Linked DNA regions of Thermoleptolyngbya sichuanensis A183. The protein of the gene in region 2 interacts with the protein of the main gene of each other region in a pairwise test. Links are inferred from orthologs where the notes say so. Each region holds a gene or a part of one and is shown on either strand. Other genes may lie near its edges.

Region 1 (15,847 bases), 4.0 Mb from region 2 along the record:
TTCGTCGCAGAACTGATGGTATTTGTGGGCTTTGCCACCAGCGATGCCTATGACCAGACGTTCAAAATTATCGTGATTACGCTAATGGCGGTGGGCGTGATCCTGACACCGATCTATCTGCTGTCCATGCTTCGGGAGATTTTCTATGGCCCAGAAAACCAGGAACTCGTAGAGCATGAGGTGCTGGTGGATGCCGAACCTCGCGAAGTGTTTATCATTGCGTCGCTGCTGATCCCGATTATTGGCATCGGGTTCTATCCCAAGCTGATTACGCAGATGTATGATTCTACGACTGAGCAGGTGACAGCCCAGCTTCAGGAATCCTTTGCGATCGCCGCTGCGGAGAAAGAAACCGCGACGCTTTCAAAGCAGGCGTTGCTCAAGGCTCCTGAGATTTCGTCCAATCTCTAGCCTGATCTGTCACGCCGATAGCCGTTAACAGGAAAGCCCGGAGTCTTTCAACTCTGGGCTTTTTGGCTTTTATGAGAGCTAAATCAGGAGAGCTATAGCAGAAGCCGTCAAAACCGGCAGATCAGTCCGCCCTGAACCAAATCGAAGAAGAAGCTAAATCGGAAGGAGCGATCGCTGACAGGTTGGGCAAACGGCGTGAATAATAAGCTGACAGTCGAGCAGGTGATAGCCTTCTTTCTGAGCCGTGCGGCTGCCCGTTTTCAGGATTGAGTCGTTCTTGAACTCAATCGTCTTGTTGCAGCGGACGCAGATCAGGTGATGGTGATGATAAGGCGCGGGCTGGTTGATTTCGTAGTGCTTATGACCCTCGGCCAGCTCTAGCTCCCGCAGAATGCCCATGCGGGCCATCAGCTTGAGCGTGCGATAAATCGTCGAGAGGCTAATATGATGCCCCTCCTCGTTCAACAGGTTATACAAGTCCTCAGCGCTGAGATGATTGCCCTTGGGCAAGTTCTGAAAGATCGTCAGGATCGTCTCGCGCTGAGGGGTCAAACGCCAGCCCCGCTCGTTAAGTTCAGCCTTTAGTGAGGTCGCAGTGTAGGCAGTCATAGGCACCTTTTCAATAAGGTTGCTTTATTGAGAAGGATACACAATAAATCGAGTATTTGCAAGAAAACCTGCTTATTGAGAATAATACCCACTTAGGCTTCACAAATCTTTTAGATTTCTATAACGGGAACGCCTTAAAGCAGGAGAATGGGCGGGATTTTCGTCAAAACTACTCAGAACCGGGATTCTTCTGCAGCCCAGCGCCAGTTATAGCGATTCCACTCATAAATACCCTGAATTTCGTATTCCATGCCGTTGTCAAATCGGACGCAGCAGCTTGCCTGTCGGGTTTCGGAAGCCTCTGACGTGCCTGTGGTTTCTGGTTCACTGCTGGCAGATTCGCTATTGGCGGATTCTCGCGGGGCTGGTTCATTAACGGAGATAACGGTACAGGGAAACCACTCGCGGCTGCATGGGCCGTCGTCTTGCACCCATTCCCAGAGGCTATTCGCCACCTCGATGCGATCGCCCGCCTTCAGCCGCAGCGCTGCCTCTGCATAGGCCGCCAGATGCATAGGACGCACCTGTTCTAACCAATTCAGCCCAAACTGATCGCGGACAAACTGCACCGGGCCAGAATCATTTCCTCGCAGCCAGTCATTGAGCAACTGCGCCTTCCACGATCGCCCGCTCGCTTGAGCCTCCTGCACATAGTCCAAAAACGCCCGCCGCTGATCTATCGTGAGCGCCTCCAGCGGATTGTTCAGGCTATCCTCTGGCTTGTCCCTTGGCTTGTCTCTATCAGAGACAGCAGAGTAGGACGTAGACCATGCATCTCCGTTGTCTAACTGTTGCGCCACAAGCTGCAACAACAGGCTCTGCTGTTCCAAACTCAGAGGATAGCCTTCGGCATCACAGGCATCGAAAGCGACCCTCAAAGCAGCTTCAATCTCGGCAGGGGTCATGCGCGGTTCACTCTGCTTCGCAACCGTTAACTCTGCAAGTTAACTTTGCATTATGCCACTACATCTGTAGAGTCATCTGCGAAGTCATCTAGAAAAATAGGCTGGCTAACCCCCTGTGCCCCCAGATTCAGGTACGCTGAGGGTAGCAATTTTTCCATGCCTACTCCCCAGATTTCGACCTGGATTCTGCTACTGTCTACGCTACTCCCTGCAATGATGAACTGGTTTAACTTCCGCCTCCAGCGCGTTTTCGTAATTTTCCTGGCCGTCTGTATGGCGATCGCCCCTTGGTTCTACGCGCCCACAGCCCTAGCGCTCGTGCAGATTCGGTTATTTGACCTGTCCTATCAAGTCTGCCCAGAAGAACTGGGCGAAGGCGCTGTCACCCCTGGCGGCACGAGTATGCCCGCGAGTTGCTACATCATTACGGGCAAAGCCGAAAATCCAACCAACAAGGACATCTACAACGCCGACATTTTCGGTCGTATTTACGATGCCAACGATAATCCGGTGATGCAAAACCGGACTCGACTGGGATCAATCGACGAAGTTCCGCCCGGTGTTAGCGATTTTGAACTCCGCATCAGCGTGTCCGAAAACCAGCCCACGCCGCTAAAGCTGGAGCAGTTCAAGGCAGCAGGATTTGCAGGGACTGTCCGCCGATAGCCGCTTGGGTCACCGTTTAGAAGGCTTAGAAGGCGGCATAGGCGGCGCTTTCCAGAAAGCGTCCCAAAAATTGCAGGAGAAAAATTGCCAAGATCGGCGAAAAATCAAAGCCCCCCAGTGGCGGAATCACGCGACGAAAGATGTCGAGGTAGGGGTCGGTGATTTGGCTGAGGGCGGCGAAGGGCTGGCTATACCAGTTGACGCTGGGAAACCAGGTAAGCAGGATGCGGATGATCAGGATTGTCGTGTAGATCGAGATGAAGGTGGAGAGGGACTGGGCAACCAGCATAGTAGAACCACTCATGGGCGTTTGGATGAATAATGGCGAACTAAACTCATTTAACACTCAGTTTAACCTACACGACCTGGAAGCCAGCGGGCGCTTAACGACTTCCAGGATTTCTACAGGATGAGGCTAGTTTGAATGAGGCTTTGAGGGGGCTTTTCAGAGATGGGCCTTTCAGAGATGGGCTTTTCACAAGCTTTCCAAGGGGGCTAGTAAGGGCGATCGCCCCGCACCCGTTCCATCCCTTCGACTCGGTTGCCGCCGTTCACCCCGCCCAACTGCTGGCGCACATCATCGATCGCGTCGTTGAGTTGGGCAATTTTGTCCTCTAGCCCCCGACGAGAATCCTCGCTGTTTTGCTCAGACAGGGGCAAGTGACGGTCTCCCTTTTTGCTCTCTAGCGAGTCTTGCCGCGAGAGGCGGGGCGCAACCAGCACGCCCAGCACGCCGCCTACTACGCCGCCCACAATTGCGCCGACCCAAAACCCGCCAAAGAAGTTATCTTGCTGACTCATACCCTTTCTCTCCGCGATCGCCACGAGCGGTTATTTCAGATACCCTTTAGTCTACCGTTAAGTCGATTCGTGGGCGTGTGATCGCTCTGTGGGTTTCTCAAGTCCCCATCTCACGCGCCCCTTTTTCAGCACTGTTTTTTCAGTGCCCGTCCTCAAGTGCCAAACGTGCGATCGCCCGCATCGCCCAGCCCCGGCACAATGTAGCCCCGATCGTTCAGCCCTTCGTCAATGGCCGCCGTGAAGATTGACAGCGCCGGGAAGTCTGCCCCCAGCAGTTGCAGGGCTTGGGGAGCCGCCACCACCGCCACAATCCGAATCAGCGCTGGGTCAACTCCCCGCTCCACCAGCAGCTTCAGCAGCGAATGACTAGAGCCACCCGTGGCCAGCATCGGGTCTGTCACCAGCACCCGCGTCCCCGGCGGCATCTGTTCTGGTAGCTTGTTCAGGTAGCAACTGGCTTCCAGGGTCTCTTCATTTCGCACCAGCCCCACATGATAAATCGAGGCCAGCGGCAGCAACGCCTGCGCTCCATCCAGCAGCGCCAGACCCGCCCGCAAAATTGGCACCACCACAATCGGCACTTCTGGGTCAATAAAAGTAGCAGGGCAGGGAGCCAGAGGCGTTTGCACTTCGCTTTCAGTGGTGGGCAGCCAGTCGCGGGTGGCTTCGTAGGTTAGCCAGCGCCCCAACTCGGTCATGGCGCTGCGAAACAGAACCGTAGGCGTAGATTCGTCGCGGGCAACCGAGAGCCAGTGCTTGATGAGCGGATGGGAGGGGACGTAAACGCGGAGGGTCAGGGACATGGGGGGTTGGGGGTTAGAGTTGTATCGATTTTGGATCAGGACTTACGCACTTGCGATAGGCGCTTTGGGTTCTGGACGATTTCTCGCGGGCTGCGCCCGCGAGAAATCGTCCAACTGCGTAAGTCCTATGGATTTTGGATTGGCGGTTTTAGATTGGCAATCCTGGCGATCTGAGGCTTGGTCTGGCTTCTAGTCTTGACTTTCAGGTATTTACGGAAGAGGGGGTTTACGGAAGAAGGGGCGATCGCAGCGTCTTGGTGTAGATTTTAGATTTGGCTCATCGGTCAGGTGCAATGCTAGCAGCAGGGTACAGGCGGTTTACAGTTAAAAGAGCAGCTAAAAGAACAGCAGAAAGAGCGTGATCGATGGTTCAAAAAGCTCCGAAACGGAGTATTCCTGATCGGCTTGCTTGATTTCATCGGCCGGAGCAAAAGGGATGCAAGTCTGCAATCTGGATTATCATATCAACGTTTTTTCACAGAAATTGCGCCACAGAATTGCTTTGGACGACTGCTTGGGTGTGAGATCCATGCTCCGAGGCGAAGCGGCGAATAAAGCAGCGGGTAAAGCGGCGAATAGAATTGCTGGAAGCCTGTAGACGCTCGACGGGCAATCCAAAATCGCAGCAAATCCAAAATCGCAAATCCAAAATCGAGAATCGACATGGGAGGTGGCCATGCCCAAAAAGCAAAAGTTTCCCCATTTAGTAGGGTCTAAGTGGACTTCGCTGCAAACCACTTGGGGTTGGCGACATTTTCAGGTGGTCAACCGCAAGAATGAAGGCGAGTGGGTATTCGCTGAAATGGTGGCATCGTGTGATCTCAGCGTGCGGTTTTGGATTAATGCAAAACAGCTCAAGGAGCGATCGCTCTGGCAGGCAGGCTGGCGATCGCTCCAAGAACAGTCCATTGAGTGAACCCAAAAATGAGTGAACCCAAAAATGAACCCCAAAAATCTAGCGGGTCGGCGGACGGCGACGTTGTAGGAATTCGGGAATATCCAGCCCCGGCCGCAGGCGCGGATCAGCGGAAGGCGCAGTGGGCATCGTGCCGATGGGTGGAGCAGTGACCGTGCGCTTGAGCGGAGCCACCCGGCTAGACTGCAATGCCGCCACTTCCCCTGGCGCAAAGCCCGTCGCGATGACCGTAATCTGAACTTCTCCCTGGAGGCGATCGTCAATCACCGCGCCAAAGATGATGTTGGCATTGGGATCAACCGCTTCGTAGATGATTTCGGCCGCCGCATTCACCTCATGCAGCGTCAGGTCAGAGCCGCCGCGAATATTGAACACTACGCCGCGTGCGCCATCGATGGAGGACTCCAGCAGCGGTGACGAAATGGCAGCCGTAGCCGCCTCCCGCGCCCGCGACTTGCCCGTGCCGATGCCGATGCCCATTAGGGCAGACCCCGCATCGGCCATCACCGCCCGCACGTCTGCAAAGTCCACATTCACTAAACCGGGAATGGTGATGATGTCGGAAATGCCCTGAACGCCCTGGCGCAGGATGTCGTCTGCTACACGAAAGGCATCTTGTACAGGCGTTTCGGCTGAGATAACGGTTAAAAGCTTGTCATTGGGGATGACGATGAGCGTGTCTACCCGGCTTTGCAACGCCCCGATGCCCTCTTCTGCCTGGGAGGTGCGGCGCTTGCCCTCAAAGGTAAAGGGGCGAGTCACTACGCCGACCGTCAGAGCGCCGACTTCCTTCGCGACTTCCGCCACGATGGGAGCCGCGCCCGTGCCCGTGCCGCCGCCCATGCCTGCGGTGATAAATACGAGGTCAGCGCCTTCCAGCGCGGTGGCGATTTCATCCCGCGATTCTTCGGCAGCCTTTTCACCCACTGGCGGGTGCCCGCCTGCCCCCAGCCCACGGGTCAGCTTCTTGCCAACCTGGAGGCGGTTCGGCGTGGCGGCATTGGTCAACGCCTGAGCATCGGTATTGACCGACCAAAACTCGACTCCAGAGACTTGGCTGGCAATCATGCGGTTAATCGCGTTGCAGCCGCCTCCCCCTACGCCAATGACCTTAATCCGGGCCAGGCTGCTCGGCACGATGTCGCTATATCCAGAGTCGTCTGAGAGGGACGGTTTCGTGTCGTGGCTCTGGCTTAGATGAAGCCCAGAGTTCGCGCCTGCATTGGCAAAAGGGTTCGCATTATTCATTGGTCAAAAAAGTGGCTTAATTCGTTAACCAGGCAGGAAAGCCCAGGCATTATATTTACATCAATACTACACGCGCAGTCCGCATCCACATCTCCAAATTCCACCTTTGATGGCAATTCTCTAACGTTCGCTAACGCAAAGAGGCTACGGAGCAGCGGAAATGCCTGATGCAGCCTCAGGCTCGGCGGATTTGGACATTTAGTTTGAACGGTCAACTTGAACGGTTCATTGGAACGGTTCACTGAAACGGTCGACTGGAACTATCAACTTGGACACGATCCAATTGACCGGGACTGGGAGTGGGGCTATGAGCAGTGGCTCTGGTCATTCGAGAGCGATCGCAGAACACCCCGATTATTCATGATGGAAACCCAAACCAGCCGAACGCTCAAAACCAGTGGAAATCAGAGCCAATCGCTATCGGCGTTCTATTAGCGTGATCCGTTAGCGTGATCCAAGAGATTTCTAGACGATTTCTCAGGAGGGAATGTGAGGCCTAATTCTAACTAAATATAGTGCAACTTGATTGGAAAACAAACGAAAGTTCTGGGTGAGAGCGTTGAGCCGATTTGAACCGACTGGGGCAGGGGCGCTGACTCTACCAGGCGGCGGGTGGGGCGATCGCCGGATCGGAAATTGCGTCAGGACTGGTCGGATCGGTCAAGCTCCCTGTCTCAGCGTTTGACCCAGCCCCAGTCTCTTGATCCCAGCCAGCCTCATCGTCGGGATTGGATGATGACGGACTAGGGAGGCGCATGTCTCGCGTTTGGATGAGGGGATTGTCGGGATTTTGCAGATCAATATAGACGACCTGGCTGAGATCGAGCTTGGTGGGCAGTTGTCGAAGCTGGTCGAGGGCGCGGAGTTGGGCCGGAAAGCGAGAACTGTAGCCGCCCAGGTGAACCGATCCCAGTTCGGTGGTGAGGATGAGGTTGGATGGGTTGCTCCAGTTGATTTCCTGAATGGCGATCGACCCTGGGGTCTGCTGCTGGTGCTGGCTCAGATCCCGGTAGAAGCTGGCCCATTCCAACTGCTGTTCAGCGCGAAAGCCGATGACCCGCAACGTAGGCAGCGTTAGCCCTGCCTCTAGCGCAGTGTATTCATCCATCGGCACGAGGAAACCTGTGGCATCCAGCAGCCCAGTAGTGGGCGAGGGGCTGGGTGCGTTCGCGGTGGAATCATGGGGGATCGCAGTCTCGTTTCCGGCGATAGGGGGAGCCAAGATGGCGATCGCCACGGGGTCACGCTCCTGCACAGCAAGCGTCAGGCTGGGCGGAAACAGGTGGCGCGTCACCGATGCCTGAGCAATAATGCCCTGGGACTCTAGCTGGCGGGCGATCGCCTCGGAGCTAAGCTGCCACAGCGCTTTGGGATAGTCAATCTCCAGCATCGACTTCACCGTATCATCCGACAGCAGCCGATTCCCTTCCACCTCTACCTGCTGGGGTGACGCGATAACCCAGGCAGGATGCCTCAGCAGCCACACCGCGCCGCCCGCCATGCCCACCACCATCGACAGCCGCCAGATTCCCTGCAACGCCCGCCAGCGCCGCTGTTGCCGCAGCCGCCTGCGCCGATTGGCTAGCTCTGTCCGTGAGACTGAAACAATATCCGCCATGAATCTTGGTCGTGAACCCCTGCCACTTAATTCACTTAAACTTAATTCACTGAACTTGAGGCCTGCCGATGAAGACCGATTCCAGGCAAAGCCCCGCTGCTTGGGCGCATCCCAGTTATGCAAGTTTGCCCTCATCCCCCAACCCCTTCTCCCAAAGCGGGAGAAGGGGAGCCGGATTGGCAGTCCCTCTCCCGCTTTGGGAGAGGGATTTAGGGTGAGGGTTACAAAAGTGGGATACACCCCGCTGCTTTCCCTGGTATATCCTGTTTTTGCAAAATTGCCACAGGATCTCAAGACGAGATTAAGGCTTTATGGAGACTATTCTGAGCAGCACATTCGTCTCAGCGCATTTGCCTAAGAGAATGGGTCAGCGCCAGCCAGGGTAGGCGAATGCGCTGGATTATTGCTCCAGCAGGGTTTGCTGATGGCGCTGGAGGAACCGTCCCCATTCCACGGCCAGGGACAAATCGGTAAAGGGAATGGCGACTTTGCTGTTGGGCAATTCCAGGGCGATCGCCAGGTTTCGTCCCGTTTCGGGGGGCGCATCCAGCGGCAGGGTCTTGTCATCAACTTGTAGGGCGATCGCCCTCACGTCGCTCAGCTTCACCGTTTGCAGCGCCACGGGGCCCCGGCGCGTCGGCTTGCCCCACACCAGTTCATCGCCCCGCTGCCCCAGGGCCGCCAGAATGTCATACTTTGCTCGCTCAAACTGAGCCGCCCACTGGCGGTAGGCTTCCAGTTTTTGATACTCATTCCAGCCAGCCCACGCCAGCCAGCAAAACACCGCCAGCAGCGGCAGCCACAGCAATCCTCTTGTCATGGGTTGGTTTGAGAAAATGCCGAAAACGTCGCCCCAGAAAACGTCGCTCCAGAAAACGTCGCCCCAGAAAACATAGCCCCAGAAAACATAGCCCCAGACTAAATCGTGGGGCGATCGCCCTTGGACGCTATCGGGGCAAATCGGGACAGATAAACTCGTCCTCCAGCGCACTCAGCGTCACCTCCTGCGTGTCTCCACTGCGAACCAGGGTTTGCCGCAGCCTCAAGGTCGTGTCCGTCAGTTCCAAGATTTCGGCAGTTAGGGCGACCTGTCCATTCTCGCTCACCCGCAGCACATTCGGCGCGTCTTTATCAATCGTCCAGCCCGACAGGGCATAGGTTTCGACACAGGAGGTCTGCAAAAAGGTGCCGTTTGCCAGAAATACATAGATGCTGCCTAGTGCAGGTTCTGACGGGGCTTGCGTCATCCGCCACACCCGACTAAACAAAACTGTCAGATCCTGCCCTGATGCGGCAGCGGTCGTCAGGCTAGAGTCCGATGAAGCGGCAGGTTGCCCCTCCGCAGCGGCCACTTCGGGCGCACGGGCTGTATTCGTTGGATCAGCCCCACCTGAGCAACTTGCCAACCCTACCAACAGCGCGGCAGATGCAATTCCCCCCAAAGGAATCTGTCGCAAAATCCTTTTCAGTCCGTTCATTTTTAATCCGTTCATTTTTAATCCGTTCATTCGATTCTCCCCAAAATTTTTTCAGGCTTTCCCTAGACGGTTTTCCATCGAGAAAAGTTCATAAAGTTCATATAGTCTACCGAACCGTTGCGCTGGGATCGCACCCTAAAATCGTTGCAGTCTTTCGGGGAGTGCTGTAATCTACAGAAAGTACATCTGAAAACCGGACTTTCATCCGTCTTTCATTCGTTATTGGGTGTTGAGTTGAGGAGTGTTGAGTTGAGCATTGAGTTACGTTCACCGAAGCACCGTTTAGGGTGATATTCTGACGAGTTATGGGGCGATCGCCCAGCGTCCTTAACCTACCACCCGGCTGCACTCCGCTTCACCAGTTCTTGGGGATTTCTGAACAATGGGGATTGTTGTTGAAAACGTATCAAAGCGCTTTGGCAGCTTTTGCGCGGTCGATCAGGTCAGCTTGGAGATCAAGACGGGATCGCTGGTGGCGCTGCTGGGGCCGTCGGGGTCTGGGAAGTCCACGCTGCTGCGGCTGATTTCAGGATTGGAAATGCCCGATACGGGGCGCATCTTGCTAACGGGCAAAGATGCTACCTATGCCAGCGTGCAGGACCGCAACATTGGCTTTGTGTTTCAGCACTACGCTCTGTTCAAGCACATGACGGTGCGGAAGAATATTGCCTTTGGGCTAGAACTCCAAAAAGTCCCCAAAGACAAGGTGAAAAAGCGGGTTGAGGAACTGCTGGATCTGGTGCAGTTAAACGGGCTGGGCGATCGCTACCCATCTCAGCTTTCAGGCGGACAGCGGCAGCGCGTCGCCCTGGCCCGGGCCCTAGCGGTGGAACCCAAGGTGCTATTACTTGATGAGCCTTTTGGGGCACTGGATGCCAAGGTGCGGAAAGACCTGCGGGCTTGGCTGCGGCGGCTCCACGACGAGGTTCACGTCACTACGGTCTTCGTCACGCACGACCAGGAAGAGGCGATGGAAGTCTCTGATGAAATCGTGGTCATGAATCAGGGACGGGTAGAGCAGATGGGCACGCCTGCGGAAATCTACGACCATCCCGCCAGCGCCTTTGTAATGAGCTTTATCGGCCCGGTGAACGTGCTGCCCAGCACCTCCCACATTTTTCAGGGCAACGGCTTCGATTCACCCCATCCAGAAGTGTTTCTGCGACCGCAGGACGTGATGGTGGAGGTGCAGCCCAATGGCACGACGGTTCCCGCCCGCGTTAGCCGGATCATTCATCTGGGCTGGGAGATTCAGGCAGAACTGACGCTGGACGACGGGCAAGTGCTGACGGCCCACCTAACGCGCGATCGCTTCGATGAGCTACAGCTTCAGCCCAACCAGCGCGTCTACGTCAAACCCAAGGATGCCAAGGCATTTCCCTTGTATTACTCGATTTAGCCTGGGGTCTAAACCTTTACGTTCACGGGAGATCGGCGGAACGTTCGCCCTGAACCCAGGGGTACTAAAGCTGAAACTGAAACCCGGCCTCCGTTAGCACAGGCGGCAAGGTCAGCGGCTGGTCGGAGCGAAGACCAGAAAAACCCTGGGTGAACTGGGCAGCATTCTGCCAGACTGCCGGACTCGTTTTGGGAGGACTGGCCAAACTTACACGATCTGAGAACAGCGTAGGGCGCTGACTCAGGTATAGCGGAAACGATAAGGAAACATCGCCATGCGGGTTGGTCGGCATCGATGATGTAGCCGATGACAGAGCCTCGGTTGTGCGATCGCCCGTCATGCCTATCACCATCGCATCTGCCCAACCCGCCACCACCTGCGAAACGGAGCAGGGCTGGGGATGAGCATTGACCGCCGTGATCGTATACCCTGCCACCGAAAACAGCAGGAAAGCCTTCGCCAAAGCCAAATCCGCCTCAGTCATACCTTCAGACTCCTGTTAAACCCCGTCTAAATTTTGGTCTAAAACTCTGTGAATCTACGGAGTATCCTCAGCAAAGCATAAGTGCCAGAAATCCGCAATATTACTGAGACAGGGTTTATTTTTGCTTGATGAAACGAGGCAAAGACGGGCAAAACCAGATCGTTGGCAGAGCGTGGATCGAAGGGGCGATCGCCCTGCCCTCAAATCCACCCTCCAAATTCACCCTCAAATTCATCCTCAAACTCTGACTGCTGCGCCAAGAAGGCAGGTGGTGTATTACAGTTTTAATGCGATCGGCTTTAATGCGATTGGCGGCTCGCTAAGCGGGCTTGCTGAAAGAGTAGAGAGATTTAGGACGCAATGGGACGCATGATGAAGGGATTGGTAAAACGGGGTCGCGGGCAATGGACAATGCCAGAGCGGGGCAGGATGCGAATCGCCCAATTTGCCGCACTATTTTGTCTGTGCGTGGCGCTCATTGTCGGCTGCGGTGGCTCGCAGACGGGCAACGCACCCGCTCCCGACGCAACAGGGACGACGGGTTCTACGTCCGGTGGCCGCATCGCAATGGGCACAACGCAAAAGATCGAAACCCTCGATCCCGCCGATGCCTACACGATTTTCGGCGGCATTTTGCTGTATAACCTGGGCGATCGCCTCTACACCTACGAACCAGGCACCACCGACATCGTGCCCCAGCTTGCTACCGAAATGCCCACCGTCAGCGAAGACGGGCTAACCTACGTAATCCCCCTGCGCCAAGGCGTAAAGCTGCACGACGGCACCGACTTCAACGCCGAAGTGATGAAATTTTCCATCGATCGCTTCATGCAAAATGGCGGCGGCCCGTCTTTCCTGTTGTCCGATCAAGTCGAGTCTGTCACTGCCAGCGGCGACTACGAACTCACCATCAAGCTCAAGTCGCCTTTTGCCGCCTTTCCCGCCCTGCTCACATTCTGGGGTGTCACGCCCGTCTCCCCCAGCAGCTATGAAATTGGAGAAGGCAAATTCAAGCCCGATAGCTTCATCGGCAGCGGCCCCTACAAAGTGGCCTCGCTCACGCCCGACTCCATCAAGCTGGACGTAAACCCCGATTACTGGGGCGAAAAGCCCGCCAACGACGGCATCGACATCCAGATCTACGCCAGCCCTGCTAACCTCTACAACACCTTCCGCACCAAAGGGCTGGATGTCGCCTATCAAACGCTTGATCCTGAACAAATTACCAGCCTCAAGCGGGAAACCAGCAGCGGCGGCTGGGAAGTGATCGAAGCGGGCACGACCGTCGTTAACTACATGACGCTGAATCAGAAGGTGGAGCCGACCAATAATCTGAACGTGCGGAAGGCGATCGCCGCCATGATCGACCGTAACCTGATCAACGAGCGCGTCTTTCAAGGTCAGGCCGCCCCGCTCTACACCATCATTCCCCCTGCCTTTGAAGATTCTGTCCCCGTATTCAAAGAGGCCTACGGCGACGGCAACTTCGACAAAGCCCGCGAGTTCCTCACCGCCGCTGGCTATTCCGAGGCAAATCCGCTGAACTTCGAGGTCTGGTATCCCTCTGCCTCTACCATCCGCGCCAACGTTGCCAACACCATGAAGCAGTCCATCGAGCGCGGTCTGCCAGGCCTCGTCACCGTCACCGTCAACAGCGCCGAACGCGCTACCTTATCCCAGGGCGTGGACAACGGGCTATACCAAACAGTGCTGCTGAACTGGTATCCCGACTTCTTTGATCCCGACAACTTTGTACATCCGTTCCTAAGTTGCGACCAGGGTTCTCCCGAAACCCTCTGCCAGCGAGGGGCTAGCCAGGGCAATGGATCTTTCTACTACAGCCCCAAGGCCAACGAACTTGTGACCAAGCAACGGGCTGAGCAAGACCCTGCTGCCCGCGCCAAGATGTTCAAAGACCTGCAAACCCTGCTGGTCGAAGATGTGCCCTACATTCCCCTGTGGCAGAACAAGGACTACATCTTCGTGCAAAATACAGTCAAAGGCGCGGCCATTCAGCCCACCCAGCAGTTCTTCTTCTGGCAAATGAGTAAGTAAGCGCTGAGCATAAAAACACCCCCCACCTCAACAGAGTCTCAACAAAGTCAAGGTGAGGGGGCGTTCTGATCACTCAAGCCAACTCAGAACCTAACCTATACGAGCGGTGCGTCACTGATGCGACGGATTGCAATCACACTGGGCTTGGGCGGATCGTTGGGCTGTTTTCCCGGCCAATTGGAACCGATGGGCACTTCGCGAGTTTGCTCAAACTCCTTACCATCGGTGGTTCGCATTGCAAACCTGCGAGTCTCAGACTTCATTTGCTTACGAACCCCTCCAATTTCTCCAGGGTGCTGAACCGACAGGAAGAAGCTCTTCATATCCGAGGTTACGAAGGGCCCGGTCATTTCACACTCCACTGGACCGTAAGCAAACATATAGGCTTCCCCAACGTTTGCTCCCGACATGGGGAAGTACCAAACCGAGTTGTTGCCGTATAGACCCCGCAGGTCAGACTGGCTCACTTTGGAACCATCGGACTTGATGCGGCTGGCAACCTCTTTGTTGTGTTTGTCGGTGGACATGTCCGTGACCATCCACAGATTGCCCTTCGCATCGAACTCCAGGTTGTCGGGGTTGGCGAAGCCAAATCCACCGTCAGCGGGTTCTCCACCCAGGGCCATCACATCCCACTTGAACGTCATCGAAGCAGTGTTGTTGCCGTCTTCCATTAGCTTAACGATCCAGCCGTACTCCCACTGAGATTCCCCAGCGGGTGCCTTGAAGACAAACTTGTTGGGGCTGCCATCGCTACCGCTGGGTGAACCAGAGGTGAAGGCGATAAACAACGTGCCGTCGGCGGCCAAATCTGTATCTTCGGGACGAGCGGTGCAGGTGGCTCCAGCAGCATTGGCAGCATAGTGTGCGTCAATCAGGATTGCACCCTGCTTTTCCTCGGCATTTCCAACGTATAAGTCGCCCAGCGTTTTAAACCGGGACTTGTAAGCGGCGATCGCCCCATCATCGGTCACCTTGCTAAATCCACCATCAGGACGATTCGGCAGGTTAATCATGCCACCCACATGGACGCTGGGCAGTTCGGGATCAACGGGCGTATCTGCCTTCAGCGCAATCCAGCGGCCAGTGCCATCGGGGTTAAACTTAGCGGCATAGAGCATCCCGTTTTCCATCAGGCGCGAGTTGGACTTGCTCTTGGGATCACGCACGGTGCCGTCACTTACAAACTTGTAGAGATGTCCACCCCGGCGATCGCAGCCCGAGTAAACCGCCAGCTTTTGTCCTGCAACAGCCCGGATGCCAAAGCCCTCATGGCGATAGCGACCCAACCAAGTGTGCTTGGTGCCATAGTCGTTGGGGTTAGACGGGTCTACTTCAACTGCCCAACCATATTTGTTGCCGGCTAGTCCAAACACATTGCCTGTGCCGTCTACGCCCTCGCTATTGACAATGAAAGCCTTCTTGCCAGGGTCAAAAGAAGTGCCATCCGCGAAGACGGCCTCAGGCACGAAGTCCTGAATGTTTTCTTCGCCGCTAAATACCGTACCCCAGGGAGTGGTTCCACCGGAGCAGTTGTTAAACGTGCCGATCACCTTGTCGCCCAGAGTATCCACATAGCCCTGTCCGCTGCGCTTCCGGAAAATGGCTACAGCGGGGCCAGTCGTCTTCAGGTAGCGACCATCTTTTAGACCAGACACGCCCGTGATGCGGCGATCATTGCGAGAGTTGGTGCGAACCCACTTGCCACTAGCATCTCGCCGTACCGAAAGAACCGACATGCCCAGGTCAATCATGGCCTCTTCGCAGTACTGAGCAATAGTTGCCTTTAGGGGTTCGCCATCTGGCAGCGCGAAGGCGTTAATGCCAGCATCCCCGGCGGATGCCAGAGCCGCTTGAATTTCTGCAACGGGCAGAGGCTTGCCAATAACCTGCTGGAAGGTTTCGTTCCAGGGCACAGAGCTAATGTACTCGTGGTTGACTACCAAAAAGCCTTCGCCCGGTGCCGTCTCGATCAGCGAAATGTAGTCGTTGTTGTAACCAAAGCGAGAATCGCCTACGCGATCGCCCCAGGCAGCTACCACGTCATAGGTATAGCCAGGAGGCAGCACCACGTCATCTTTCACAGCGAAGGTGCTGTATTGGGAGATCTGGTTCGTCAGCGAAACGCCGTCCGTTTCGACAGGCATAGGCCCCTTGACCGGGGTAAAGGGGAGCGTTGCAGTCTGCGCTGAGGCGGGCGTACCTTCCAGCGCGGGAGACAGCTTTTGCCCATTTTGCACCAAGGGTTGCAGCGCCAGAGAGCCAGCACTTGCACCCATAAACATCAGAAAGTGTCTGCGTTTGAGACTCATATTTCAGTAGTGTTCTCTCAAAAAGTGCGTTGGATCGTCAGAGTTGTTTGTATGCTCAGCCTCGCCTGCTCCATCGCGCCCCTTCTAAGACAAGTTAGAACCGTCAAACTAGAGCCATCGAGTCAAGTCCAGCTAGTCAGAA
Region 2 (15,719 bases):
GAGCTTCCTTTGGTCGGCGCAGGTGCTAGCCTCCCAGGGCCGCCGGGCCGACCAAGTAGATCTGGAGGAAATTACCTGGCTCAAGCGCCTGCGCCAGGGACTCGACAAGACGCGACGCAGCCTGGTGAACCAACTGCGGGCGATCGTCGGTCAGGGGCCGCTCAACCAAGATGCGGTGATGGAGATCGAGTCGCTGCTGCTCCAGGCAGACGTGGGCGTGGAGGCGACGGATCGGATCATCGAGCGCTTGCAGGACAAACTGCGCCAGGAATCTCTGCCCCCCGAAGCGGCGATCGCCTATCTTAAAGAAATCCTGCGAGACATGCTCGACAACCCCGGCGGCAAGCCTGTTAGTCCCACCTTTGCTCCCGAAAAGGACACCCTCAACATCTGGCTGATGACGGGGGTTAATGGCGCGGGCAAAACCACGACCATCGGTAAAATTGCCCACATCGCCCAAAAATCGGGCTACAAAACCCTGATTGGCGCAGCCGACACCTTCCGAGCCGCTGCCGTGCAGCAGGTGAAAGTGTGGGGCGATCGCAGCAACGTAGAAGTCATCGCCAACCCTGGCAAAAACACCGACCCCGCCGCCGTCGTATTCGACGCAATCACAGCGGCCCAGGCGCGGGGAACCGAACTGCTGCTCATCGACACGGCAGGCCGGCTGCAAAACAAGAAAAACCTAATGGATGAACTCGCCAAAGTTCGCCGCATCATCGACAAAAAAGCACCAGATGCCCGTATCGAGTCGCTGCTGGTGTTAGACTCCACTCTGGGGCAAAATGGCTTGCGCCAAGCTGAGGTGTTCTCCGAAGCCGCCCAGCTAAGCGGAGTTGTGCTAACCAAGCTAGATGGCACAGCCAAAGGCGGCATCGCGCTGGCCGTCGTGCAGCAGTTGGGGTTGCCCATCCGCTTCATCGGCGCAGGGGAAGGAATTGAAGATTTGCGCCCCTTCTCTAGCTATGAGTTTGTGGAAGCGCTGTTGAGCGGCTAGGCTGGACTGTATGCTCTGGACGGTATGCTTTGGCCTCATGCTTTAGCCTCGGCTATGGGCTAGTCTAATCTCCCCCCAATCCTGACTCATGCCCCCTCAACCCTCAACCTCCGAGGAAGCGCACCTGCTGGCCCGCATCGCCCAGCAGGATCAATCTGCCCTATCCCTCCTGTACGACCGCTATGCGCGAGTGCTGTATTCCCTGGCATTTCGGATTTTGGGGTCGGTCGAAGAGGCAGAAGAAATTGTGCTGGACGTGTTTAGCCAGGTGTGGAAGCTGGCAGGGCGCTATGATCCCCAGCGTGGACGGGTAGACGCATGGCTATTCATGCTCACCCGCAGCCGCTCGCTCGACCGACTGCGATCGCTCCAGCGCGTCAGCAAAGCTGTCGAGTCTTCTACCGAAGCCGCAAAAACAGTCCCCCAAGCACAGATCTCAGATCCGACAGAAGACGTATTAATAAATGAACGGCGCGATCGCCTGTTGGCAGCAATGCAGCGACTGCCCGTAGAACAGCGCGAGGTGCTTGAGCTAGCTTACTACGAAGGATTGACCCATGTAGAAATCGCAACCAAGACCGGAAAATCTCTGGGAACGGTGAAAACGCGCATCCGTCTGGGTTTGAACAAACTCCGACAGGTGCTTGATGCACTCGACTTGTTAGATTGAGGACTTGTTAGAGTAAGGAGTCTTTTGGGCCCCCCGAAACTCGGAAGAACGCTGAAAAGATTGGACGCTGCATACATTAGAGCTAATTTATGAAGCAAATCTTAAGAAGCCTGAAACTCTTGGCATGTGTGGCTTTGAGGTCATGCTTGCCCAGGAAAAGCGGTTTCTCGGAAATCCTTGATTAACAAGGCTTTCAGGCTCCTTTACAAATTAGCTCTAAGGAGCCTTTTGGTCCCCCCGAAACTCGGAAGAACGCTGAAAAGATTGGACGCTGCATACATTAGATAGATGCTGCATACACTTACACTTGCATACACTATAGAGTGCGGATGCAACACAAGTAGATAGAAACACAGAATCCAAAAAGCAGAACCCAAAAATATGATGATGCAACTATCGTGCAGCTATTTCACAGCCATAGCGCAACGGCAATGCTGCTGAACGGTGCTATTAGCCCAACACGGCTTGCACTAGTCAACAGGGTCGCAGCATAGCAGCATAGCCGTCCTACGTTGTGAGGTGGTATTCCGGCCCGACATGGCTTGCACCTGCAACAAGCGGCGACAGATGCATCATAGCCAGCAGCGCAGCTATAGGCATCAGCACGAAGCATAGACGCAGAGCATAGATGCAAAGCGCAGAGATCCAAAGATATTGAGATGTATTGAGATAAACATGGGTCAGTATAGAAAAACGCTTGGTCAATCGTTTAGCACCGTCAGAACGCTTACCAAATCCACAAGCTAGGATGAAGAAATAATGACAGCAGTAACTATGGATCACGCCCCCTGCTTGTGTGACTTGGCTGCACTGTACGCCCTTGGGCTGCTAGACGATGCAGGGCTTCAGCAGATTAACGACTATCTAGAGGAATGTCCAGAATTGGCCACTGAAATGGCCGAACTGGAAGAAACCGTGGCTATGCTGCCCTATAGTTTGGAGTTGGTGTCGCCTGCTGCCGATCTGAAGGATCGACTGTTTCAGCGGATTTATCAAGACACGGTTCAGCCCGCTGGCTCAGTCCCGTCCGAATCCGCCTCTCCGCCGGTCGCAGAACCGCTCGCCTCCTTTTCATTCCGCCAGGTACGCGAGGCTGTTGCTGCCGCACGGGTATTGATGCGCCAGTTTTCTAGCGGCAACCGACTGACCGTGCGCGGTCGCGACCTTGACTGGCAGCCCTATCGGGTTCCTGGTGTTTCCGTCGCTCCGCTCTACGTAGATCTGGCAAAGCGAGAAGTAACCGCGCTGCTCAAGGCGGAGCCGGGTGCAGTCTATCCGATTCATCGTCATGCGGCTCCCGAAGAGATTTACATGCTCGATGGTGATCTGAGAATTGACGGTGAGGTGTATGGCGCAGGGGACTACATTCGCTCTCGCCAGGGAACGGTGCATGAGCCATCTGAAACGGTGGGCGGCTGCATGTTCTTGGTGCGAACTTCGCTAGACGATGAGTATTTTCAGCTTCAAGCGCACTAGGTGATTAATTAGGTGATTAATATTCAAGCACGGTTAATATTCGAGCACGAGCGCTAATCCTGCTAACCCCAACTCCTGCTGCATCCTCTGTGTCCCAGTTTCAGCGGCTTACCATTGCGCCTGACCAGATCAGTGGGTCGTATATCCGACTGACACCAGAGCAGCAGCACTACTTGTGGCGAGTGTTGCGGCTTCAGGCGGGCGATCGCCTATTGGCAATGGATGGTCTGGGGCAGTGCTGGCTGGTTGCCGTCGAGCCGCCCGACCAGATGCAAATTCTAGAGGAACAGATCCCAATTGCACCCACAGAACTGCCGCGCCCTGTTGTGCTGCTGATTGCCATGCCCAAGGGGCAGGGCATGGACGACATTGTTCGCCAGGCAACGGAACTGGGCGCAGCGCAGATTATGCCGATTTTGAGCGATCGCACGCTACTCAACCCCAGTCCCCAAAAGCTCGATCGCTGGCGGCGCATTGCCCAAGAGGCTGCGGAACAATCCGAACGGCAGTTCGTGCCCACGATCGGTGAGCCCCAGTCCTGGAGCGACGCGCTCACGGTCTGGAATGCGGAGACTTGCGATGCTTATCTGTGCGAGGCGCGGGGCGATCGCCCTCATCTGCTCCAAAAACTCTTGCCAACTCGTGGAGCCTCCCCATCGACCAAACCAGTGGCAATCGCCATTGGCCCCGAAGGCGGCTGGACCGATGCCGAAATCGACGGGGCGATCGCCGCAGGCTATCGAGTTGTCTCGCTGGGGCGGCGCGTGCTGCGAGCCATCACCGCACCTGCGGCCGCGCTGTCAATCCTTGCAGCCGCCTTGGAGCAAGACATGCCTTCCAGCTAATTTTATTGGCAAGTTGATACAAGTAGAACTTACGCATCTGCGTGATTGCTCAGGAGGTGTGCCCGCTAGAACCCCAAAAACTTGCTACAAGACCAAATTTCAAATCCAAATCCAAAAAGCTGCCGTTGAACCCTTCAACAGCAGCTCTCAAGCTAGCCAAATTTCAATCTAGCCAAGAACCTAAATCTAGCCAAAAAATCAGCCAAGACCAAAGGCAAAAGGGGAACTAGGCCAAACCGCTCCGGCAGCTCCCCTTTTTAAGGGAGATTTAGGAGGATCGACTCAGGGCAATCAACGACCTGGAAAGCTTTAAAGCACTGACTTAGCCCTGGGATCTGACCTGACGCGCCATGTCTAGAAACGGATTGAGGCTGGGGCCAGGGCGACGACGACCGCTCCGGCTGCTGCTCAACACCACAAAATTCGGCGCAAAGGTTTGATCAGCCGCAGGCGAAGCCTCAGGTGTAGGCTTGGCAGCCGGAGCCGGGGACGGAGCCGCAGCCGCAGGAGCCTTGCCATTCGACGTAACATCCGTTGCAGGAGGCGCAACCGTAGCCACAGCCGCCGCAGGGGCAGGGGCAGCCACGGGCGCTTCAGTCGTCGCAGGGGCAGCCTCAGCAACCGGAGCCGCAGGCGCAGCACTACTAGAAGGCTCAGCCTCTAGAAAATATTCTGAAGACTTGCCCAAGCCCAGCAGCTTGCCCAGCCCACCCAAAAACGAGAACAGTCCCCCAATTAGTTTCTTAATTAAACCCATTGTTGCGATCGCTCCAAGAAATGCGTCTGTGTGTTCAATGCGTCTATGTGGTCGCAAAAGCTTTTTTCGTCAAGAAAACGCAGGAGAATCCCTAAATTTTCTCGCTCGTCATCTAATCTTTTGGCTGAACGTGCTGCTCCGGTCGCTTAGCATATCAGCTTTGGGTAAAAATACTTAGAGCCTTCTCTGGAAGCCAGACTGAGCAAGATTTCAGCTACCCCTATTATCCCTGTCAATGGACATTCAGAGATGCGTTGTTGACCAAGTTGATCAAAAAATTTTAGACACCGTGGATCAGTGGTAACGCCCCAGTTCCTCTCTAGGCCTGGAGTTGATCTGCCAGACTCACTCGCTGCCACCAGCGATTCAGTGGGTAATAAAGCGCTGGTGCCCAGAGGCTACTGAGAATGGCAGAGCAGAGGGCAATTTGCTGGTGATAGTTCCAAATCTCTGAAAGCGTGCGGGAGGAAAGGCGATCGGGTACTCGTAGATCTTGAAGCATGAATTGAAACGCCGTCACGGTTTCCGCAATCACCGCCATGCCAAACACAATCAGCGCCACCGAAATAAAGTCTTCTTGGATATAGCGCTGCTTTTGAATCAATGCTGTAAGCAACCCCACCAGCGCGAGACTCAGTGTATGAGTTGGGTTGGCCGCCGTCATGCCGTCTTGCAGCAGCCCCAGCACAACTCCGGCGATCGCACCCTGCCAGGGCGATCGCTTGACACTCCAGGCCACAACCCAGATCAGCAGCCAGTTTGGCCCCACCCCCAACAGTTCCATCCCTACAAACCGGGTTGGCAAAACCAGCAAACAGGCCAAGACTGAGCCAGCCGTTACCAGTGCATTTAGCGCCTGCCTCAAATAAGGACTCAGAAGCAGCAAATCATTCATAGCACTTAGGCAGGATCATCAGGGCAAGGTCGAGTCTGGTGGCGGCGGGGGCGGCGGGGGCGGTTCAGTAGCAGCAGGTTTTGGATTGGGCGCAACCAGCACCCAGTCCAATGTGCTAATCGGGGCCGATAGCTCGACAATGGCCTCTGGGGCAGGGCTTTTGCTAAAGTCTACTGACTCAATGCGCCCCACAGGCAGCCCTGGCGGAAACAGCTGGCTAAACGACGACGTAGACACGACATCCCCCGGTTTCACATCCGGCACCTTTTCAAAAAACTCCATCACTGCCCGATTGCCCGACTGCCCCCGCATGTAGCCCATAAAGCGAGAGCGGCTAACCGTCACGCCGATACGACTGGTGGGATCACTCACCAACAGCACACGGCTTGTATTCGCCGTCACTTGTACCACTCGCCCCACCAGTCCGCCCGTTCCCGAGACAATAGAACCAACTTCTACCCCGTCTCTCCTTCCCCGTCCCAAGGTCACCTGCTGCCACCAGTGGTCAGCGCTGCGCCCAATAATCGGAGCCGCAATCCCCGGTTGTGGCTGCGTCGTATTGTAGTTCAACAATTCTTGGAGTCGGCGGTTTTGGCTTTCTAGCTCAATTAAGCGCTGCTGCAACTCTTGAACCTGGGCGTTATTCAGGATTTCGGCGCGAGTCGGGCCTTTAGCCTGAAACGGGGCGCTGATCGCTCGATATAGCTCTAGCACAAATGCACCCTGGGTTTGCCTGAGCATCCACGCAGTGCTAAGAGCCAGCACTGCTAGCCCCAGCCGCAACCCATTCTTCCCCCACCATCGACGCAGTACGTACATTAGCCGCGCTCAATCCTCATCGCCAGCGCTTCACACAAGTCCTGAAATGCTTGATACGAATCCTGAGAGGAATCCCCACGAAAACTGGAAATACTTGCTCAGAACACCAATTCAGAATACTGGTAAGCTATACAGCCTTACGCTACATATTGCGAGAGTGTCCGCTAAAGACCCGCTCAAGCTGCTTGAAGTTTTCTAGCACACGCCCAGTGCCCAGCACTACGCAACTCAGTGGGTCGGCTGCAACGTGAACCACAATTCCTGTCTCATGGCTGATCAGGGTATCTAGCCCACGCAGCAAGGCTCCGCCCCCTGCCAGCATGATCCCCCGATCGATGATGTCTGCCGCCAGTTCAGGAGGGGTGCGCTCCAGCGTGCGCTTAACAGCTTCGATGATGACCGACAGAGGTTCTGCCATCGCTTCACGGATCTCTGGCGCTTTCACCGAAACGGTGCGGGGCAGCCCCGACAGTAGGTGCAGCCCTCGAACATCCATAATGATGTCGTCATGGTTGTCCGTTGGATAGGCGGAGCCGACCGTGATTTTGATTTCCTCTGCTGTACGTTCCCCAATCACCAGGTTGTGAACCTTTTTCATATATTGGGAAATGGCCTCGCTTAGCTCGTCGCCAGCAACCCGCACCGATTCGCTCAGCACAGTGCCCTGCAAGCTTAGCACTGCGACCTCGGTGGTGCCACCGCCGATGTCGATAATCATGTTTCCAGTCGGCTCTGCCACAGGCAAGCCAGCCCCAATGGCTGCGGCCACAGGTTCATCAATCAAATAAACATCTCGGGCTCCCGCCTGGGATGCAGCTTCCATCACAGCCCGACGCTCAACGCCCGTCACGCCACTGGGAATGCCAATCACGATACGAGGGGAAACGAGCGTCCGACCTTCATGGACGCGGCGGATGAAGTGCTTGAGCATTAGCTCAGCCGTGTCAAAATCTGCAATCACCCCATCACGCAGGGGGCGCAGTGCCATCACGTTTCCGGGAGTCCGTCCCAGCATCTTCTTGGCATCTTCGCCAACGGCTAGGGGTACTTTCTCGTTTTGGTCGATGGCTACCACTGATGGTTCTTGAAGCACAATGCCCCGACCCGAAACGTAGACCAGGGTGTTTGCTGTGCCCAGGTCGATACCCATGTCGCGTGACAACGAGAAGCGGTTAAAAAGTCCCACTAGCCTAACAAGCTCCTAGTTACAAAAACACTACTGCGATCGCTCTAAATGCCCCGATAACTCAGGTAAAATCCTTGGCTGGCACCTGGTTAACGATTCTGAGGTGATGACGATGCTCAGGGGTAAACTTGCAGATGCTGCCCGATGAACCGGACTTCCCTTTTCAGAGAGCCGCCTTGCTTTTGAAAAGCAGCTTTGCTGCTGATGCTGCACAGATTCGTCATGCCTTGAACTCAACTCTACCTGCACAACGCTGCTAAGCCAATGCCTTCAAAATTTAGTGTTTCCAGATTTAGTGTTTCCAGAATTAGTGTCTCCAAACAATACCTCAGGGTTCCAACCCAGCTCCAAGAATTTAACGCATGAGTATGGAAGAGATTCAAGTACAACAGTCTAACTCCGTCGATGGGATTGTATTACGATTTTTGTCAACCGTCTAGTCGGAATATGCCTAAGAGCTAATTTATGAAGCAAATCTTAAGAAGCCTGAAACTCTTGGCATGTGTGGCTTTGAGGTCATGTTTGCCCAGGAAAAGCGGTTTCTCGGAAATCCTTGATTAACAAGGCTTTCAGGCTCCTTTACAAATTAGCTCTAAGATGCTGATCGGGTTTGGGCTGACTGAGTGAATGAGGACGATTGCCCACACTTGAAGGCCAGCCGCCAACATCTTGTTGCTAGTTCCCGGCTCGATCTGGTCATTAGATCCTGACGGATTGCACCCCGCTCACGATACCGCAAAACTGATCCCTGTGGCGCAAGATACCAGGAAGATTATGGAAGGTGGATGGATGGGGGCGATCGCGCAGTTGGCGATCGCCAACCGATGCCAATTTGACGATGTTTCCGGCGCTTGCTAAAGCGAAAAAATTTGGACAAAACAGTCTGGCAATCATCCGGCAATCAAGGGAGCAACCGCTTCAAAATCCGGCTAGATCCTGTTAAAATAGGACAGGCATACTACACAAGGCGATATGCAATTCTAATCATTCCTCTGATTTTTTTAGGAATTAATTTTGAAAGGATTGATCGACTCAGATTTTCTTCGTCTTTGGCTTTAGTTGCTGTTTCCAAAGTTTTGATTTTAGGTTTGGGGAATATCCTATGAGCTTGAACGTCGTTACCTTGGTGGGTCGGGCGGGTCGTGATCCGGATGTAAAGTATTTCGAGTCGGGTAGCGTGGTCTGCAAGTTTACGCTGGCAGTGAACCGCCGCACGCGCAACAGCGACGAGCCAGACTGGTTCAACCTGGAGATGTGGGGCAAGACGGCTGAAGTAGCTGCAAACTATGTCCGAAAAGGCAGCCTGATTGGAGTCAGCGGCTCTCTCAAGTTTGAATACTGGAAAGATCGAGCCACTGGAGCCGATCGCTCTGCGCCTGTGATTCGGGTTGACCGAATGGAATTGCTGGGATCTAAGCGTGACAATGAGGCGGCGGCAGCCTCTGGTGGCTATGCCGATGATGAGTTCTAGACAGTGCGGCCTGAGTTTTAGCAAGGGGCGATCGCCCATCGGACAAAAGCTCGCCTAAGGTTCGGCATATTCTCACGGTTGCTTCAGTTTCCTCACAAAAGGGTTCTGGGGCACTCAGTGCTGTTTCAGGTTCCCCTCAGCCAGAGCCGCCAAGATGTGAGTTATCTCGGAAAGGACTCCCAAGCCTTGCCAATAGCAGGCCGGAACCTTCTACGGATTGACTAACATCAAGGAGGTTTGCGATGAAACGAATTGTTCTCGTGGCGCTGTTTGCGCTGGTGCTGTTTACAGCCGTTGCTCCAGTGGCGCTTGCTCGAAGAGGAACTAGTACCTGTCCTCTGGACGGAACCCGCTGCGTTGGATCGGGGGGCGGCGGCGATTAGGATTGGGCGATCGCACTATGAAATCGCCCTGTAAGATTGCCCAGTCAAATCGCGCTGTGAAATCGCGCTGTGAGATTACACTGCGAAATCGCCCTGTGATGTAGACGATAAAAGACCCTGGCAGAAGATGGGAATCTTGCCAGGGTTTCTGATGAAGCTACCAGGTCTTTTCAACTTTTATGCCTGAAGAATGCTGCGGGTAGCGATTTCAGCCGTCTCTACTGCGCCATTCATATAGCCCTGGGATTCTAGAGAGCAGTGTTCCCCTGCGAACCAGAGATTGCCCACCCGCTCGATTTCGGCTCCGGCGATCGCCGTCCACTGCCCGGGCCGATAGCAGGAATAAGACCCCAGCGCGTGGGGTTCGGCCGCCCAAATTGCGCGGAGCGATCGCCCTTTTTGCACTTCAGCAATGCCTGGAAAGATCTGGTCTAGATCAGCGGCGAGCGCCTTGGCGTGGGTGGCGGGGCTATCGGCCGCCAGCAATACGCCCTGTCGTCCCGCCCGTAGGTCTGTCACCCAGGCGCTCGGCCCCGGCGAGTAGCGGGCGCTTTCCCAGGTATTTTGAAAATCCAGGTCAGTGTAGACGCTGATGGTGGAGCCGTAGCGGGTGCGCCAGATACGCTCCTGGAAGGGGACGGCCAGCTTGCTGCTGGTGCCATAGCCCAACTCGGCGATCGCCTTTTGCTTGACGGGCGGCAGGTCTATCGCGAGTTCCACCTGTCGCAGCACCGAAAACGGAATGGTCAGCAGCACCTTTTCGTAGCTGCGCTCGATGCTCTTGCCGTCTTGTCGCAGGCTGACGCGATAGCGCCCATCGGGGGCGAGGCGAATCGATTCCAGAGCGGTGTTGAGGGCGATCGCCCCCGCAACCCGTTGTGCCAGCGCTTCAGGAATCGACTGGTTGCCGCCGACCACATGCCAACGCTCGTCGCTGTCGCCGTAGGTGCTCCACTGCCCCACCTCTGTCCCAATCAGATAGAGCATGTTCAAGCAGGACATATCTTCTGCGTCTCGTCCAAATTCGGTGATGTAGGCTACCCGCACCAGTTGGTGAATCACCGGGTCAATCTCTGCCGCATCCAGATATTCTGCCAGCGACAGCCGATCGAGCTGGGCGGCGTGGTCATTATGCTGGCGATAGGTGATGCCTCGCCCCATCGCCAGCAAGTCCTGCGTGATTCGCTTGGCGAGGGGGGCAAACCGCTCCACCACTGCCTCATGGCTCACCTTTTGTCCCTGGAAATACAGCACCTCCGGCTCTAGCCCCGCATCAGCCGCCCGCAGGTCAGACAATTCCAGTCCCAATTCTGCGGCCAGAGCGCGGACGTGGGTATGGCGCGTGTCGATAAATTCGCCACCCAGTTCCACTGTCCCCGGCAGTCCATCCGGGTTTCGCACAGTCCGCAGCCGACCGCCGATGCGGGCACTGGCTTCGACTAGCTCAAACGGCATACCTGCCTGCTGGAGCCGATAGGCAGCCGTTAATCCTGCCACACCCGCTCCCACAATCAGCACGGGCGATGAGTTTTCGCCAGAGCGAGTGGGCTGCCCCGATGGATAAGAGCGATCGTCCCCCACCGAGTCTTTCATTCCCAAACTGCCCATCCCCAGCGTGCCACCCAGCACTGCGCCTGCCTGCAACACGCGCCGCCGCGACAGGTTTGCATCCAGCCACCCCGACGCTTCGGGCAGGGACATTTGTGTTTGCTCAGACCATTGCGAAATTCGATAAGCTCGGCGAAAAAGCGTAATTAATCGACTTCTAGACATACAAAACGAAAAACTAAGAAAGACTGGGAATAGATCCCCGGCTCAAAAGCCAGCCGTTATCTAACGTGACATCTCAAGGTGACATCTCAAGGTGATGACATCTAAGGTGACAGTAGCGGCTTCTCACGGGCGCTACGCTTTGCCATCCTGTATCCCCAATCGCCACGCTAGCGCTTTTTTTAGCGAACGGGTGTAAACCTGATGGGCGATCGCCCATCCACAGCGCCCCTGCACAGAAGCGCCCACCATCCCAAAAAGACCAGCCTAAAAGTCCCAGCCTAATCAGACACGACCCCACCCTGGGGCGCAGCCTGGCTATCGGGCTGGGTTTTATTGAAATACGTTTCCAGCACTTGCTTCACCATCGGCGCAGCCACCTTGCCGCCGCCTCCCTCAGGGGAATTCTCGATAAACGCTACCACGACAATTTCTGGATTATCCAGCGGAGCATAGCCGCCATACCAGGCGTGGGATTTGCGCGGTGGATCTTCGGCAGTACCCGTTTTGCCCGCGTTGGGCGGCAGGCTGGGCGTATTCATCACTGTGCCCGTGCCGCTGCTGACCACCCGACGTAGCCCATCTTGCAAAATTCTCAGTGTCGTAGGACTCAGACCAATAGGAGTGCGCCACGAGCGGGCTGCCTCCTGGTCTTTTAGCAAATGGGGACGCACCAAATCACCGCCATTCGCGGGCACTGCAAACATCACCGCCACCTGGAGCGGCGAGGCCTGCATATAGCCCTGACCGATGGACATATTGATGGTGTCGCCGATAAACCATTCCTCATCCAGGTTTTCGCGCTTCCAGACCGGATCGGGCACCAGCCCCGCCGATTCTTCAGCCGCCAGTTCAATGCCCGTTTTCCGTCCAAAGCCGTAGCGCCGCGTCCACTCAATCAGCGGTTCATGGCCCATGCCCATCGCGGTTTGGTAGAAAAACGTATCGCTGCTCCAGGCCATGGCTCCGCGAAAATCCAGCGGCCCAAAGCCTGCATTGTTCCAGTCCCAAAACTTGATACCGCCGACTTCGATGTAGGGTCGAGTCCGAAGAACGGTGCTGGGGGAATAGCGCCCCGACTCAATCGCCGCTGTCGTGGTGACAATCTTAAAGGTGCTGGCCGGCGGATAGCCCTGGAGGGCCCGGTTGACAAACGGATAGGACTTGCTTTGCAACTCCTGCCACTGGGCATCCGTAATGTGGGTAGAAAAAAGATTGGGGTCAAAGGCTGGACGGCTGACGAGCGCCAGTACGGCTCCGTTGCGCGGATCGAGGGCAACGATCGCCCCTTTGCGATCGCCCAACACCGTTTCCGCCGCCTTTTGCAAATCTAGATCCAGCGTCAGCGTCACGGTATTGCCCGCCCGTGCCGACTTTTCGCCCAGCACTCGCAGCACATGGCCCATGCCGTCCACCTCGACCTGCTGCCCGCCCCACTGCCCCCGGAGTTGCCGTTCAAACGCCGCCTCCACGCCCATCTGCCCGACCACATCCCCCAAGCGATAGCCTTCAGACCGCCGCCGTTCCAAGTCTTCGTCTGACATTTCGCCCGTATAGCCCAGCACATGGGCCGCCAGATCCCCGTGGGGATAGTAGCGCACCGCCTCTGCCTGCACCTGCACCCCCGGCATCTGCTGGCTAAACTCGGCCAGCGCTGTTACCTGGGCGGGGCTGATGCCACGAGCGATGCGGAGTAGTTCTGGAGAGCTATAGCCAGCCTGATCTAGCCGCTTCTGGATAGTCTCTTCAGGAATATTGAGGATCGTGGATAGCCGCTTGACAATGGGCCGCCAGTTGGCCTGGCGATTGGCAATCGGCCAGAGAAACACCGCATAGGAAAGGCGGCTCCCTGCCAGCGTCCGCCCTTTGCGGTCGAGGATTCGCCCCCGCTCTGGCGGTCGAGGAATCAGCCGCACCCGGTTGTCGTCTGCCAATTGCCGATTGTATTGCCCTTCGACCAGTTGCAGGTAGGCCAGGCGAGTGCCGATGCCTCCTAGCAGAGCGACGGTGACGGTGAGCATCACCACCAGCGATTGGTAGGACTTGCCCACGGTGCGGCCCGTTTGTTGCCGCACGGTTGGCGGATTTTGCGTCAGCGTCATAAATAAAAACGCGCCCTCTGACAGAACCTCTGAAACCCAGTGCGGGTTGGAGAAACGTTAAATGTTTAGTAAATCATTAAGGTAAATCAATTCACATAGTTTACCGCCATTGATCCCAGTGTTGATCCCCGGTAGTGTCGGATTCAGCTACCTGTATTTTGGACTGTATCTTGGACTGTATCTTGGTATATGGCGATCGCCCCTACATCCCAAACTCGCCATAGCTAGTGCCGAAATCACTCAGCCCAGATTGCCAAACGGTATACCAAACAACCGTTGATTACCCTGGCTTCTTTGAAGATGAAGGGAAAGTTAGCCGGATGGAATGTTTGTTATGCAACATCTGTCCTGCAATGTTTGTTATGGCGTGTCGGCGGCCGTCTGCGTAGATCCAGCTTGAAAAGCGCATAGCGATAGTCGTGACCCCGTCGCGGGCAAACTGACTTACAAGCTGAGTCGCTGTCCCGGAATTGCGAAATGTCCCGGCATTCGAGCATTTCCATCTTGCGAATTTCAAATCCAGCAATTTCAAATCCAAACAGTTTCAAATCCAGCAATTTCACGAGTCTACAGGCTTCATCCCTTAGGATATTTACAAGTCATCAAAGTACGAGTCATAAAATCACATAGGATCAGGCGTTTGTCTGCCCCCTCGTCGCCCATAGGGACTCACATACTCAGCACAAAGACTTAACTGCTAAAATCTCAGACCTAAGCCTTGACCACTGCCCCGTTCTAGCAGAATCTCTACAGGGAATTTGCCACATGGCACAGACCATCACCCCAAATCAGTCCACGGTAGAAACCGAAACCCAATATGATGTCGAACTCCGCAGAGTATTCAAGGTCTTCGATGGCTATACAGCGGTTCGCGGTATCGACTTGAACGTGCGGCAAGGGGAGTTCTTCAGCATTCTTGGCCCTTCCGGCTGCGGCAAAACCACAACGCTGCGCCTGGTGGCGGGGTTCGACGAGCCAACGGCAGGTGAGGTGTTACTCCAAGGCAGGTCAATGGTGGGCGTGCCGCCCTATCGCCGTCCGGTGAATACAGTGTTTCAGAGCTACGCGCTGTTCGGACACATGACCGTGTGGGACAATGTGGCGTTTGGGCTGCGGCTAAAAAATAAGAGCAAGGCAGAGGTTCAAAAAGCAGTTGGAGAAGCGCTGCAACTGGTCAAGATGGAGTCTTTTTCCCGACGCTATCCGGCTCAGCTCTCTGGCGGACAGCAGCAGCGGGTCGCGCTGGCGCGGGCGCTGGCAAACCAGCCAACCGTCGTGCTGCTTGACGAGCCATTGGGAGCGCTAGATCTGAAGCTGCGGAAAGAAATGCAGGTGGAGCTTTCAACGCTGCATCGAGAACTGGGTGTCACATTCATCATGGTGACCCATGATCAGGAAGAAGCCCTCAGCCTGTCCGATCGGATTGCCGTGATGAATGAGGGGCGGGTAGAGCAAATTGGCACGCCCAGCGAGATTTACGAGTTTCCAGCTACGCCCTTTGTGGCCGACTTCATTGGCGAGACGAATCTATTCCAAGGGTATATGGCTGCCGCAGACCCGATGTTGATAAAAGTGGAAACCGAGCGCGGACTCCAGATGGTGGTGAAGCCGACGGAGGCTTGCCCCGGCGCGGCAGCGGAGCCTGTTGTGGTCAGCATTCGCCCCGAAAAGGTGCGGCTGTCGCTAGAGCCTCCTGGTAGCGAAACGAACTGTTTTGAAGGACGACTCCGGCACACTATGTACCTGGGCACCCATGTCCACTATGTGGTCGATTTGCCGACGGGGGATATGGTGACGGTGATGCGCCCAAATCGCCCAGAGTCGATGCTCCAGGTTGATATGCCTGTGTACGTATCCTGGTCGGCGGCAGATGCACTTCCCCTTGCAATTCAGCCTGGAGCCTAGAGCCTGGAAGCTAGAGCCTGGAGCCTAGAGCCTGGAACCCAGGGCCAAGGACGAAGGCGTTGGGAGTCAAGATTGGATGCACTCCTTGGAATTACTGCCCTCAAAGGGGGCGGTTATTCTTCGCATGGACACCGCAGTTTTAGGAGATTTGCTATGCCTCCCTATCGATTTTCTGGTCGTTCCAATTCTGAATCCTCGCTGAGGCGGAATCCTGGCGGTGGGCGATCGCCCTATTCCTCCGCCTCCCGCGCCAGCCGTCGCCGCTTTTTGCAGTTGTCGAGTGCAGCTTTCTCTGGCGTGCTGTTGAGCAATTGCGCCCGAAACATTGGTACAACGGGCAGTTCTGCCGCCACAGACACTTCCGCCGCCTCACCGCCCAGCAGCGGAGATAATACCCTCCACGTCTACACTTGGTCAGCCTACATCGATGAAGACCTGCTGAA

The links.
Region 1: the proteins of HPC62_RS05745 (region 2) and ftsZ interact in binary tests that used the Escherichia coli proteins (3 or more experiments, as listed by UniProt). The link is inferred for Thermoleptolyngbya sichuanensis A183 from one-to-one orthologs.

The regions. Positions count from the first base shown.
Region 1 is NZ_CP053661.1:5,316,951-5,332,797, forward strand. Bases 4,256-7,139 are described here. They hold ftsZ (cell division protein FtsZ), read right to left. Parts: upstream 6,360-7,139; coding sequence 5,151-6,359; downstream 4,256-5,150. Other genes in these bases: HPC62_RS22095 (TIGR02450 family Trp-rich protein), read left to right, coding at 4,872-5,111; HPC62_RS22105 (hypothetical protein), read left to right, coding at 6,576-6,794; HPC62_RS22110 (cell division protein FtsQ/DivIB), read right to left, coding at 6,958-7,139. In the rest of the region: ndhD1 (photosynthetic/respiratory NAD(P)H-quinone oxidoreductase subunit D1), read left to right, coding at 1-411; HPC62_RS22065 (Fur family transcriptional regulator), read right to left, coding at 565-1,020; HPC62_RS22070 (hypothetical protein), read right to left, coding at 1,194-1,925; HPC62_RS22075 (hypothetical protein), read left to right, coding at 2,199-2,591; HPC62_RS22080 (YggT family protein), read right to left, coding at 2,617-2,895; HPC62_RS22085 (hypothetical protein), read right to left, coding at 3,087-3,392; upp (uracil phosphoribosyltransferase), read right to left, coding at 3,545-4,195; more of HPC62_RS22110, read right to left, coding at 7,140-7,977; HPC62_RS22115 (hypothetical protein), read right to left, coding at 8,378-8,797; HPC62_RS24340 (pentapeptide repeat-containing protein), read right to left, coding at 8,794-8,886; HPC62_RS22125 (hypothetical protein), read right to left, coding at 8,925-9,383; HPC62_RS22130 (sulfate/molybdate ABC transporter ATP-binding protein), read left to right, coding at 9,838-10,854; HPC62_RS22135 (hypothetical protein), read right to left, coding at 10,919-11,338; HPC62_RS22140 (ABC transporter substrate-binding protein), read left to right, coding at 11,699-13,393; HPC62_RS22145 (PhoX family protein), read right to left, coding at 13,489-15,705. UniProt on the Escherichia coli protein: Essential cell division protein that forms a contractile ring structure (Z ring) at the future cell division site. The regulation of the ring assembly controls the timing and the location of cell division.
Region 2 is NZ_CP053661.1:1,332,145-1,347,863, forward strand. The notes cover bases 5,606-8,361. They hold HPC62_RS05745 (rod shape-determining protein), read right to left. Parts: upstream 7,610-8,361; coding sequence 6,602-7,609; downstream 5,606-6,601. Other genes in these bases: mreD (rod shape-determining protein MreD), read right to left, coding at 5,606-5,640; mreC (rod shape-determining protein MreC), read right to left, coding at 5,659-6,459. Also shown: signal recognition particle-docking protein FtsY, read left to right, coding at 1-997; HPC62_RS05715 (sigma-70 family RNA polymerase sigma factor), read left to right, coding at 1,086-1,667; HPC62_RS05720 (cupin domain-containing protein), read left to right, coding at 2,427-3,143; HPC62_RS05725 (16S rRNA (uracil(1498)-N(3))-methyltransferase), read left to right, coding at 3,233-3,988; HPC62_RS05730 (hypothetical protein), read right to left, coding at 4,311-4,745; more of mreD, read right to left, coding at 5,065-5,605; HPC62_RS05750 (single-stranded DNA-binding protein), read left to right, coding at 8,748-9,116; HPC62_RS05755 (hypothetical protein), read left to right, coding at 9,359-9,499; HPC62_RS05760 (flavin monoamine oxidase family protein), read right to left, coding at 9,677-11,200; mrdA (penicillin-binding protein 2), read right to left, coding at 11,551-13,371; HPC62_RS05770 (ABC transporter ATP-binding protein), read left to right, coding at 14,137-15,276; HPC62_RS05775 (ABC transporter substrate-binding protein), read left to right, coding at 15,430-15,719. UniProt on the Escherichia coli protein: Forms membrane-associated dynamic filaments that are essential for cell shape determination. Acts by regulating cell wall synthesis and cell elongation, and thus cell shape.